DNA from 4 places in the Mycetocola sp. Y791 genome. Region 1 is predicted to be linked to each of the others. Evidence: predicted binding sites of a transcription regulator. Region 1 holds the regulator's gene; each other region holds the start of a gene.
What was found. Region 1 encodes LexA, which represses DNA repair genes until DNA is damaged. Its sites were predicted from a motif close to TCGAACANNTGTTCGA; they were not measured.
Positions count from the first base shown of each region.

Region 2: a site for LexA is predicted at 1,640-1,655, ahead of AC1C2N_RS09870 (DUF222 domain-containing protein). Genes of this name have one in related genera too.
Region 3: a site for LexA is predicted at 1,743-1,758, ahead of imuA' (DnaE2-dependent mutagenesis accessory factor ImuA'). Genes of this name have one in related genera too.
Region 4: a site for LexA is predicted at 1,960-1,975, ahead of AC1C2N_RS08705 (intein-containing Rv2578c family radical SAM protein). Genes of this name have one in related genera too.

Region 1 covers NZ_JCAIUC010000001.1:982,676-985,881, forward strand. The annotation lists gene hflX (GTPase HflX) at 1-1,520, shown strand, start outside; gene lexA (transcriptional repressor LexA) at 1,630-2,433, opposite strand; gene AC1C2N_RS04565 (LysM peptidoglycan-binding domain-containing protein) at 2,668-3,114, shown strand; gene AC1C2N_RS04570 (histidinol-phosphate transaminase) at 3,155-3,206, shown strand, end outside.
Region 2 covers NZ_JCAIUC010000003.1:167,786-170,991, reverse strand. The annotation lists gene AC1C2N_RS09870 (DUF222 domain-containing protein) at 1-1,611, opposite strand, end outside; gene AC1C2N_RS09865 (ArsR/SmtB family transcription factor) at 1,975-2,325, shown strand; gene AC1C2N_RS09860 (SRPBCC family protein) at 2,322-2,822, shown strand; gene AC1C2N_RS09855 (DUF72 domain-containing protein) at 2,963-3,206, shown strand, end outside.
Region 3 covers NZ_JCAIUC010000004.1:207,542-210,747, reverse strand. The annotation lists gene AC1C2N_RS14060 (DNA polymerase Y family protein) at 1-998, opposite strand, end outside; gene imuA' (DnaE2-dependent mutagenesis accessory factor ImuA') at 995-1,732, opposite strand; gene AC1C2N_RS14050 (methyltransferase) at 1,973-3,139, shown strand.
Region 4 covers NZ_JCAIUC010000002.1:807,219-810,424, reverse strand. The annotation lists gene AC1C2N_RS08715 (ABC transporter ATP-binding protein) at 1-1,027, shown strand, start outside; gene AC1C2N_RS08710 (energy-coupling factor transporter transmembrane component T family protein) at 1,056-1,826, shown strand; gene AC1C2N_RS08705 (intein-containing Rv2578c family radical SAM protein) at 1,985-3,206, shown strand, end outside.

The DNA.
Region 1 (3,206 bases):
ACACCGAAACACCCATCGACGACGATGCAGTATCGCGGGTGTTGCGCAACGCTGAGTCCCGCGCGGGCGGCTATTCGCTCTTCGGTTCGAGTCAGGCCGACGCCCTGCAGGACAGATCCACGACCGGTGAGTCCGGGCACGATGGATTCGACGGCGAGCAGCAGGATCGGGAAGACCGCCAGGCGCTCCGCCGCGTGGCCAACCTGTCGACAGAGCTCGAGGACGTCACCGAGGTCGAGTACCGGCAGCTGCGCATCGAGAACGTCGTTCTCATCGGCGTGTACCCGCAGGGCGCGCAGGAGGATGCAGAGAACTCGATCCGCGAGCTCGCTGCCCTCGCTGAAACCGCAGGCGCCGTCGTCCTCGACGGCATGCTGCAGCGCCGCCCGAATCCCGACCCGAGCACCTACCTCGGCAAGGGAAAGGCCGAGGAATTGCGCGGCATCGTCGCCGCGCTCGGCGCAGACACCGTGATCGCCGACACCGAACTCGCGCCAAGCCAGCGGCGTGCGCTCGAGGACGTCGTGAAGGTCAAGGTCATCGACCGTACCGCCGTCATCCTCGACATCTTCAGCCAGCACGCCAAGAGCCGCGAGGGCAAGGCCCAGGTCGAGCTCGCCCAGCTTGAGTACCTCCTCCCGCGACTCCGCGGTTGGGGTGACTCGATGTCCCGCCAGGCCGGTGGCCAGGTGGGTGGCGCCGGCGCCGGAATGGGTTCACGTGGTCCTGGTGAAACCAAGATCGAACTCGACCGACGCCGCATCCACACCCGGATGGCGAAGCTGCGCAAGCAGATCAAGGGCTTCGGCCCGGCCCGCGAGGCCAAGCGGGCCAACCGCAACCGCTTCGAGGTGCCGAGCGTCGCTATTGCCGGGTACACCAACGCCGGCAAGTCGAGTCTGCTCAACCGGATCACGAAGGCTGGCGTGCTGGTCGAGAACGCTCTCTTTGCAACGCTCGACGCGACGGTTCGGAAGACCCAGACCGAGGACGGCCGGCTCTACACGCTCTCCGACACCGTCGGATTCGTCCGAAACCTGCCGCACCAGCTCGTCGAGGCGTTCCGCTCCACCCTGGAAGAGGTGGCGGAGTCGGATGTCATCGTGCACGTGGTCGACGCATCGCACCCGGACCCTGCATCCCAGATCAGCACTGTCCGCGACGTGATCGGTGATGTCGGCGCCCGCGATATTCCAGAGATCGTGGTCTTCAACAAGAGCGATCTCGTCAGCGAGGACGACCGGCTCGTGCTCCGCGGACTGGAACCCAAGGCGATCTTCGCTTCGGCGCGCACCGGTGAGGGGATCGACGAGATCCTGGCCCGCATCGCGGAGCTGCTGCCGAGTCCGACAGTCCCGCTTCACCTGCTCGTCCCGTACGACCGGGGAGACATCATTTCGATGCTCCACCGCCGCGGAAAGGTCGAGAAACTGGACTACGAGGAAGACGGCACCGAGGTGCGCGCACTCGCGTCGGAGGAACTCGCCGCACAGGTGTCCGAGTTCGCGATCGCCGAGTAAACGCGACGCGGCGACGTCACGCGTCTGGTCTGTTAACGAACGGATGCCCCGGGTCTGTACCCGGGGAATCCGTTCGTTAAGCAGGCGTCAGGCGCCACACCGTGAGTGGCTACACGGCGCGGAGGACCGCGACGATCTTGCCGAGCACGTCGGCTTCGTCGCCGAGGATCGGTTCGAAGTTCGTGTTGCGGGGGAGCAGCCAGGTGTGGCCATCGCGCTGGCGGAACACCTTGACCGTGGCTTCACCATCGAGCATGGCAGCGACGATGTCGCCGTTCTCGGCGGTCGGCTGCTGACGGACGACAACCCAGTCGCCGTCGCAGATCGCTGCGTCGATCATCGACTCACCCGAGACCTTGAGCATGAACAGCTCGCCCTTGCCCACGAGCTGACGGGGCAGGGGGAAGACCTCTTCGACCTGCTGGTCAGCGGTAATCGGCACCCCGGCAGCGATGCGTCCGACCAGGGGCACCATCGCTGCGTCGCCGACCGGTGTTGAGCTTTCGAAGTCGGCAACGTTCGAGGGGGAGGGCAGGTCGATCAGGATCTCGAGTGCACGGGGCCGATTGGGGTCCCTGCGCAGGTAACCGCTCAACTCGAGCTGGTTGAGCTGGTGCGTCACGCTTGAGAGTGACGCGAGGCCGACCGCGTCGCCGATTTCGCGCATGCTCGGCGGGTAACCGCGGCTCTGCACGGAGCGCTGGATCACGTCGAGGATCGCCAGCTGCTTCTCGCTCAGGCTCTTGCGGCGGCGCGTGGTCGGCTTCTCTGCCGGCACGCGCTTGGCCTTCCGTGCCTTTGGAGCGGCAGATGAAACAGCGGCATCCGGCTCGTTCTCAGCCGTGATATTCGCGTTGTCGAGCGTCATGTCACTCCCGTCTGGCGGGCAGCCCCGGCCAATGTCAGTGGTCACTGGTTGAGTCTCAACCATCAATCGAAACTCTATCCGTCCCGAGGGGCCCCAGCAAAGATTTGTTCGAGTGTGTCGGGCAAATTCTGCAAAAAAGTCCGAAGAAGGACTTGAATCTTCGAACAATCGAATATAGATTCGGAATACAGGTTCGTATTCGGCCCTCCCGGCCGAGGGCCGGATACGAATTCTTCGAATCGCCACACAACAGTTCACAGCACGAACCGGAGGCGCACCATGAGCACCGCAGTCATCACCCCCATTCACTCTCTCTCACGTCCGGCCGCACGGCGCCCCGAGGCGCCGCGCCCATCGAACTCGCGTACACAGGCCGCCGGAGGCGACGCGTCAGCGATGATCGCACGCCCCACCGGGCGCATCCGACTCACCCGGCGCGGTCGCGTTGTCCTGACCTCGCTCGCCGCTGCTCCGTTCATCGCTCTCGCGGCCTGGCTCGGACTCAACGCCGGCGCCGCAGCGGCGTCGTCGTCCCCGAGCTCGGCCTCGTTCGAGTACGTCACTGTCGAACACGGTGACTCCCTGTGGTCCCTCGCGGGCACGCTGGCTCCCGAGGCCGACCCTCGTGATGTGATCGCCGACGTGATGGCCCTCAACCAGCTCGAAACGTCCACGGTCGTTCCCGGGCAGAACATCGCCATTCCCGAGCGATACACGGCTCCGTAACGCACACCGAAGCGCAAGGCGCGGCGGGTAAACTTCCGGGGTGAGTTCCCTCGATGCCCTGCCCATCCGCGATGATCTTCGTGGCAAGTCCC
Region 2 (3,206 bases), on a different contig from region 1:
GAGTCGTTGTTCCCGGCCGACGTCGAGGATCGTGCCACTGGTGTCCATCAGGATCGGGGAGATCCCGGAGATGCAGATCTGCTTCTCGATCACACTGCCCGGAACTGCATCTTTGCTGTCTTCGAGATACCCGGTGCCGACCAGGTGTTCCGCGCCCTCACTGTCGGTGGCACGGTTGTCGAGGTTTTCCTCGGTCATCACGACCCGGATTCCGGGTTGCCGTGACCCGTACGTTGTGGTCGGGTCGGCCTGCACCCCGGTCCGCATCGCGCCCATCAGGATGTCGTACACGATCTGGTCGTTACTGCGCTCATCGACCCGGAGTTTCTCGGCGCGTTCCGCTTCGACCGGGTCCACCATCCGCGGGCCACCCCGCCGCGGTCGCAACGCCGCCCCGACGATGGACTCCACCCACGCCGCGCCTTCCTCATCGAAGGCCACATACGCTGTTTTCGTGCCGTCCTCGTTACGGCCGAACCGCCACTTCCGGTTCGCGTACCGCTCATCCCACCGCAACTGCACCCCGGCCGGATCAATCCGGTCCCGCACATGCCGCGCCCGCACACCCAACTCGTCAGCGTTCACCCCGGCAGCGTCGGCGATGATTTCTACCGCCGCCGCCCGCAACATCTCCACATCCACCCGGTCATTCGGTTGCCCGAGTCCGCGCATGATGATCGTTACCGCCTCGGACCGGATCACACCCTCCCGCGCTGCCCGCGAGATCGGTTCATGCCACGGCACCACCGGCACCGGACGCAACACCGACACCCGCGCATCCGCGTCCGGGTCAGCGTCGGGATCAACCAACAGGTTGCCATCCACATCGACCAGCGGGTCGTCAGCACCATCGTCACCCGGCCCAGCAGAACCATCAGGACCGCCGGCACCGGTTACGAACCCGGTCGGGTGGGTGGCGGCATCCGCCTCACCCATCGCCTCACCGAGCCGCACCTGACGGAACGCCTCCGACTTGGTCGACCCGGTCAACCGTTGCACCAGGTTCACCGCGGTGCGATCCCCGGCCGACTGGGCCCACCCGGAATAACCGAGGTCACGCGCTGACCGTTTTGCCGCGACACCAGCGCCGGCCGCGATCACCGCGTCCAGCTCGGACTTCGCCCGCGCCGCATTACGCAGCAACTCCTCCAGCTCGGCATTCGCCGCCCGCTCCAACACCATCGACAACGGCAGACCCGCGTCGCTGGCTGAATCTGCAACACCCGCACCGGCACCGGCACCGGCACTAAGGCCAGTACCAGCAGCAACACCGCCGCCGCCGCCAGGGCCAACACCGACACCTACACCTACACCTACACCGACACCAGGGCTCGCTGGCTCCGGCTCCGGTTCCACCGGCACGAATCGCGGCCGCCTAAACGACGAACCGGCACCACCGAACTCGGCGATGCCGGTCGAAACCGCTGCAGACGAAGACCCTCCCCTGCCGGAAACCTGTAGAGACCCCGACGCAGGTTCAGGGCCCGACGCTGGCTCCGGCCCCGCGGCATCCGCCACCCGACCAACCGCCTCGATGGCGTCCTCATACCGAGCGATCTGGTCGCACACCCGAAGGGCGACCTCTCGAATCTGCTCGGACACCTTTGCCATACTTCATAATATCGCATCAAGCACAGTTTCGAAAGTAGTTTCGACTATAAGTTCCCAGAATTTTCTTGCTCAATGGCCGAGAATTACTCCCAGCCGAACCCGGTTCCACCACGCGAAATGCAACCCTTGTCACGAACTCCCCCGGAATCACGGGCGAAAAAGCACTAATCTATCCACCGCAAAGATGCCTGTAACTCGGAATCCAGTTGTTGTCTAGATTAGCCATGAGTGTTCCACCGGCGTCAGGTCGCAATCAAGTGATCACCCTGCACGTCGAAGACATTGATCCCCAGCCATCCGCTCCCCAAACTCCCCACACCAACCCCTAGCGCACCCCGAACCGACCTGCTAACCTACAACCAAATGGTTGTACATGAGTTGAGTGACATCGCGGTGGACCGCATCTTCCAAGCACTGGCAGACACGACCCGCCGAGACATCGTTGCGCGCACACTGCGCCGCGAGCAGTCGGTCTCCGACCTCGCGACGCACTACGACATGAGCTTCGCCGCGGTCCAGAAACATGTAGCGGTGCTCGAGCGCGCGATGTTGGTCACCAAGGAGCGTCGAGGTCGGGAGCAGATCGTGCACGGAAACACCGAAGCGCTTCGCCGGGCAGCCCAGCTGCTCGACGCCTACGAAAAGATCTGGCACGACCGTGCCAGTCGCATCGGGGAGATACTCTCCGAGCCTGAGAAAGGAAGCGACAAGTGACTCTTGTCAATTCACACACGGATGTCGAAAACCTCACCCTGACCTTCACCACCGAGTTCGCGGCGCCGGTTGAGCGCGTCTGGCAGGTCTGGGAAGACCCGCGGCAGCTCGAACGCTGGTGGGGGCCGCCCACCGTCCCCGCGACCTTCGAGAGGTTCGAGTTCGTGCCGGGGGGCGAAGTGCGCTACTACATGACCACCCCGGACGGAGCGAAACCCCGCGGCTGGTGGAAGTTCATAACAATGGATGCCCCAAATCGCCTTGAGTTCGTCGACGGGTTCGCCGACGATAACGGCGACCCACTCGACGCTGAAGATGTCGCCGCGGTCGTTGTCACCCTCGAACCCGTCGATGGCGGTACCAGGATGACCCTGCTCAACACTTTCAGAAGCACCGAACAGCTCGAAGCGATGATCGAGATGGGGATGCTGGAGGGCCTGACCGAGGCTCTCGGCCAGATCGACGCGATCCTCGCGGAGTCAGCCGTTTCGCACTAGTGCGCGGCGGCTGAGTCGTGACGCAGGTGGCGGTGGGGACGATCCCGCCGCCACCTTCGCACTCCCGCACCGACCACGACCACGGGCGCCACCCACGCGCGGCAATGGATTAGCGTTGACGCTGACGAGAGCGAGGTCGGATGGGCATTCACATCGGCACCTCCGGCTGGAGCTACGACCACTGGGACGGCGTTCTCTACCCGCCAGGACTCCCCCGCTGGCACCGCCTCGCGCACTACGTGAGCACCTTCGACACCGTGGAGCTCAACGCGAGCTTCTACCGCTGGCCGCGCGACGCCTCGTTCGCGAGCTGGCGCAACCGGCTTCCGCCGGGCTTCCGGCTCTCGGTGAAAGCCCCGCGAGGACTCACCCACGGCAAGAAGC
Region 3 (3,206 bases), on a different contig from region 1:
GCGCTGCTCAGCCCGCTGTCGGCCATCCCCGCACCCTGCAGCTGCCAGCGGACGCGGTCGAGCACATCACCGGCGGTGAACCACCGAGGGTGCAACCAGGTACGCGAACGCACGTCGCCTCCCTCGGTGCGCACCTCGATACGGATGGCCGTCGCCACGAGCGAGGACACCTGCAGTCGTGCCACGAACTCCTCAGCTGCTGCACGAAATGCGAAGGCGACCTGGTCGACCCGGTCAAGCGGCGGCTCGAATTCGACGACGCTCGAGTGATCGGCCGGTGGCACCCTGGCGTCGACGTCGCTCGGGTCGAGCCCTGACGCGAGCCGGTGGGCAAGAACCCCGTCCGGTCCGAAGCGGTCACGCACCTGCATGGCGTCGAGTGCGGCGAAGTCGCCGAGGGTGCGAATGCCCAGCCGCTGTAGCAGGACGGCAAGCTCGGGCCGTTCGAGAATGTCGACACCGAACGCGGCAAGGAACTCGGGCGAGCGTCCTGCGGGAACGATGCGGATGGCATCCGTTTCTCTCGATGGCGGGAGCTTCGCTGCCTGCGCCGCGGCGAAGGGCCCGTCGGCGATGCCGACCCGCGCGTCACGCACTCCGACGGCGCCGAGGGTGTCGAGCAGTGCCTGTGCCGCCTGTCGTTCGCCGCCGTAGTAGCGGCTCGGCCCGCGCGCACGCATGACGCAGGTACCGGGGCGGGAGAGCTGGACGCCTGGCACGATCTGTTCGACGGCGGCGATGACCGGCTCGAACGCCCGGTGATCGAGCACGGGATCGTACGGCAGCGCGATCAGCCCCGTGCTCCGCGACTGGGCTTCGCGCACCCGCAGGCCGCGACGGACCCCTTCGCTGCGAGCCGCCGCTGAACAGGCAAAAACTACGCCACGATCGATGAGGGCGATCGGTGCGTCCGGGCCGAACCCATGTTCGACAGCTGCAGCGTTTGTCGGCCAGTCCGGGCACCACAGCAGGATGGTGCGGATGGGAGCTTCGGTCACGATGCCGCCGCTTCGTGGTGCGGCTGACGGACCGATGGAACCCCGGCGAGACCCGCCGACCGGATCGACTGCTGGGTGTCTGGCAGCCACATCTGCTTGCGACGCGGTTTGCCGGCGAGCGTGCGCCCGGTCACAGCGACGGTCACCCTGCGAGCGGCGAGATAACCGTGGCCGTCGCCGAGCCCCGTCCAGCGATCGTCGGTCACCCGCAGCGTCGCCTCGCTCTGTGGCCAGTCGCCGAGCGCGACGAGCGTCGATCCACGCTGGCGCAGCCTCGAACCCAGGCGCGACACTTCTGCGGCAGAGACGGATGCCGGTGGGCGCGCGAGGACGACGGTGACAACGTCTGCGAGCGCAGCCGTGACCTGCAGCCACTGGTCTCCCGGCTCAGGCACGAGAACGAGCCGGTCAAGATCGATGCCCGCTGCCGCCGCTGCTTCGACACCGAGCGACGGCACACCGACGACACCACACCACGCGCCGGCAGCACTGGGACCGGCGAGCAGAGCAAGCGCGAGCGTCGTCGATTCGAGCACCGAGTATGCCGTGCCGGCGCGAAGCACTCCGCCGGGCAGAAGTTCGGCGACACCGGGCGATGTCGGGAGTCCGTGCGAATCTATCCGGGTAGTTTGCATCCCCCGGATGCGCGCCTGCAGTTCGGCAACCTGGCTCGCCACAGCGTTCGATCCCGCGGCGAATGCCGGGGGTCGAGCAGGAGCAACAGCGAGGGACATGGGTTAATAGTCGAACAGATATTCGATAAAGTCAATCGGGGAATCCAGCCCGGGAGAGTCGGAATTCCAGGGCACACACGCCCGCTGAGCGACGCACAAAAACGGCGAAGTAGAAGCCTTCGACGAGCGCTTCCAGCCGCGTCGAGAGGCCCGGCTCCTCGTCCCGTCCGCTTCCCCACAGCTCCCCCTGTCATACTGAAATTCAAGCTCCGACAGGCATGACGCCGCGAATTGAGACAGATGCCCGAACGGACGAACGACCCAATGACCGGTGACGGCGTCGAACCCCCACATCTCGTGTGGCTCGATGACGGCATCGAACATTCAGCTCTCTGGCGCTCCGAGAGCGGCTGGCCGGCACCGGCATCCGTCGTGACCGGAGACGACTCAATGACGGCCGAGACCGCCCTGCGGCTCGCATCCACCGGCACGGCCGTCCTCTGGACCGGCGACTTCCACAACGCCAAACAGTTGCTCGCCGCAATGGGCAAGCGCCTGGGCACACCCGCCCCACCCAAGAACGACGACATCACCGCCGCGTTCCAGCGCTCACGCGTCGACGCACTGCGGCGTTCGACACTGCTCGGGATGCTGCTCGTTCCGGTGTCAGCGGACGGCACGATTCCGCTGCGCCGCTCCCCCGACATCCGCCAGGCCATCGCTCATGCCTGGGGTCCCGCCATCGAGGCATCCGTCGTCTCCCTCCGCGAACTGCTCGGCGTCATCGGCGCCGAGGAATGGCGCACCCGTGGCGTTGACGTTCCAGCGCTCGGCGCGAAGATCCACCCGCACTACGGGGTCTTCTCCCCCGTGCGTGGCGAGTACCTCGACCTGGTCGCGAACGCACCCCTCCCGCCGAACGCGACGACAGCCTTCGATATCGGAACAGGCACCGGCGTACTCGCGGCGCTGCTCGCGCACCGAGGCATCCGTCACATCGTCGCCACCGACCAGGACCAGCGGGCTCTCGCCTGCGCGACAGCCAACCTCGACCGGCTCGGTTTCGGGCCGGCCGTCACCGTCGAGAAGACCGATCTCTTTCCCGACGGCCGCGCCGACATCGTCGTCTGCAACCCACCGTGGATCCCGGCCACCCCGAAGGTCGCAACGGACTATGCCGTCTACGACGAGGGCGGGCGGATGCTGGCCGGCTTCCTTTCCGGTCTTGCCGAGTACCTGACCCCGGATGGCGAGGGCTGGCTCGTGATCTCGGACATCGCCGAACGCCTCGGCCTGCGCTCGCGCGGAGACCTGCTCGATGCCATCGAGGACGCCGGCCTCGCCGTGATTGCCCGGATGGACACCCGTCCGACACACTCACGCGCAACCGACAGGACCGACCCGCTCAACGCCGCGCGTGCCGCCGAGGTCACGTCGCTCTGGCGACTCAGGGCGAACCCGGCGTAGCGCGCGCTAAACTTACCGAATGCATTTTTCTCTCGCAACGCCCCTGGGGCGACTGGAGGTTACCGGC
Region 4 (3,206 bases), on a different contig from region 1:
AGTGCTCGCCGGGGCCGCGGACCAGGTCGCGAAACTCGGAGTCTGGCTGCCCGTCGCCACCCTCGCCGCGCTGCGGTTGAGGAGCGCCGGAGTGGTACTCGATCCGCTCCCGCTCACCCCGGACGAACTGACGACCGCGCTCAATGGCATCCGTTCTCTTCCCCCGCTCGCGGAACGCAGCCCCGAGCCAACCTTCGTTCCGAGGGACGCGGCCGTGAGCGTTCGCGGTCTCACCCTGACCCGCGGCCGCACACCGATCATCCGTGACGTGTCGCTCGAGATCGGCCGGGGTGATTTCGTCACGGTGATCGGCGCCAACGGAGCGGGCAAGACCACGCTCGTGCAGGCTGTTGCCGGAGTCGTTCCGCCGCCGAAGGGCCGGGTCCGCGTCGGCGATCTTGATCCGGCGACGAGTGATGCGCGGATGCTGGCGGACCACGTCGGGTTCGTCTTCCAGAACCCCGAGCACCAGTTCATCGAGAACACGGTGTTCGACGAACTCGCCCACGGGCTGCGGGTGCGCCGCGGACGTTCGGGCGGCGGGCTTCGCGAGGATGAGATCGAGGCGCGAGTCACAGCGATGCTCGAGCGGTTCGGTCTGGAAAAGCACCGCGACGCTCACCCCTTCCTTCTCTCCGGCGGGCAGAAGCGCAGGCTCTCGGTCGGCACGGCGCTCATCACCGGCGCCCCGGTCCTCGTCCTCGACGAACCGACCTTTGGCCAGGATCGCCAGCGAGCGAACGAGTTGCTCACCCTGCTTCGGGACCTGCACCGCTCGGGGACGACGGTGATCACCGTGACCCACGACCTCCAGCTGGTTGCGGAGTATGCGAGCCACGTCGCTGTGATGCACGACGGGCGGCTGCTGGCGTTCGGGCCGGCCGCTGAGATCCTGGGCGACGGCGAACTGCTCTCGATGGCCGGGCTCACTCTTCCCCCACTCGCGCGGGCGATGCGGGGCGTGACGCGGCATCCGTCGTGGATGTCACTCTCCCGGGTCGCTGACCTCCCGGGCAGCCTCCCGTGACGGCGGCGCTCGACCCGTACGGCGAGGGGTGACGGGTCGTCACTTTCTGCACAGGCTCAACCCGCTGGCGAAGATCGCGGGGCCATTGCCGTTCATGGTCTACCTGCTGTTCGTGCGCGACATTGCGACTCCGCTCGTCTTTATCCTGCTTGCGCTTCTGCTCATCACCGTCGGGGCAAAACTCAGTGCCCGGCTCGCGGTTGCGCTCTGGCTCGGCCTGCCGGCGATTGTCGCGGTGCTGTCGCTCAGTTTTGGGCTGTGGACGGATGCCGCACGCGTCGACGACACGCCGCTCCTGTTCCAGCTCGGCGAGTACCGCTTCTATCTCGGGGCCTGGCTGATCGGGCTGGCCACGGCACTCCGACTCGGGGCGCTGCTGTCACTCGCGCTGATCGCCGGGCTCACGATGACCGGTCCCGACCTGGTTCGGGCGCTGGTCCAGCAGCTGCACGTGCCCTATCGCATCGGCTACACGGCACTCGCCGCCTATCGGTTCGTGCCCCGGTTCCGGCTGGAACTCGAGCAGATCAGACGGGCGCACCGCGTTCGGGGAGTGTCAGGCGGCAGGGGGCCGCTCGCCGGCATCCGTCGTGGTCTCGGCTACATCGTGCCGCTGCTCGTCGGGGCCATCCGTCACGCTGAACGGGTTGCCCTCGCCATGGACGCGCGGGCGTTCGGGGCGCACTCGTCCCGGACGGAGCGCTACCTCGTGCCGTTCCGGGCCCGCGACTGGGTGTTCATCGTGCTGTTCTGGGCGGTTGGCGCGGGCCTCCTTGTCGTGGCCGCGACTCTGCTTTAGCGCGCCTCTTCACCGAGCGCTGCACGTCCATGCTCACGCTGCAGAAGCTTCTGTAGCGCGGGCATGGATCTGCAGCGGTCGGCGCACATAGAACGCGCTCGCGCACTTTCGCTCCACAGATAGCCCGCTATTCTCGAATCCATGTTCTAATGGAGTGCATGAGGTGGGATGGTCAGCAACTCGGCACCGAGGAGCCCTCGGCGCTCCCGGGCCTCGCCAAGCTCAACAACCTCGTGCGCAGCGTGCAGACGCCGGAGTTCGCCGGAGTGACGTTCCACGAGGTGCTCGCGAAGTCAGCACTGAACAAGATCCCGCGACAGTCGCAGATGCCGTTCGGCTGGACCATCAACCCCTACCGTGGCTGCAGTCATGCGTGCGTCTATTGCCTCGACCCCGACACCCTCATTCTGATGGGTGACGGCCGGCAGAAGCCGTTGCGGCTCGTGCAGGTCGGGGACGAGGTTATGGGAACCGAGACTCGCGGTTCCTACCGCCACTACGTGAAGACTCCGGTTCTCGCGGCCTGGGGCACTGTGAAGCGACCGTTCCGCATCACCCTCGCCGACGGAACCGAACTCATCGCCAGCGGCGACCACCGTTTCCTCACGGAGCGCGGCTGGAAGTACGTGCAGCGGGCGACCGACGGAACCCAGCGCCCGTACCTCACCACCAATAACAAGCTCGTCGGGTTCGGACTCAACGGCCTGCCACAGGCCACGTCGGTGCCGATCGAAACCGAGGCTTATCGGCGAGGGTACCTGGCGGGCATGATCCGCGGCGATGGGATGATGCTCCGGCGCACGTACACCCGCCCCAATGGGCGACCGAACAACGTCAGCATGTTCCGCCTCGCGCTCGCGGATACTGATGCATTGACTCGAACGCGCACGTTCCTGGAGCTGGAAGGCGTACCAACACGCCTTCGTCCTTTCGTCGCAGCCGGGGGTACGCGACGAGCCATGACGGCCATCCATACCGCACAAGCCGGACACTTCGACCGAATCAACCAGCTGATCGATTGGCCGGATTCCAACGACGCCGTGTGGTCCGCTGGATTCCTGGCTGGCGTGTTCGACGCGGAAGGCAGTTGCTCCCGAGGAGTGCTCCGCATTTCGAACAGCGACCGAGCAATACACGGCCAGATCAAAAGGTCAATGACACTTCTCGGGATCAGGTATGTCCATGAATCCGAACGACCAAACGGAGTTTCTTCGATTCGTGTCACTGGCGGCCTGCCCATGCGATCGCGTTTCTTCGCACTTACCAACCCTGCAATTACGCGAAAGCTCGATATCTCTGGTGCCGCAGTCAAGTCGGACGCGAGCCTTCAGATCGTCTCCATCGAGGATCTCGGCTCTGAGATCAACATGATCGACATCA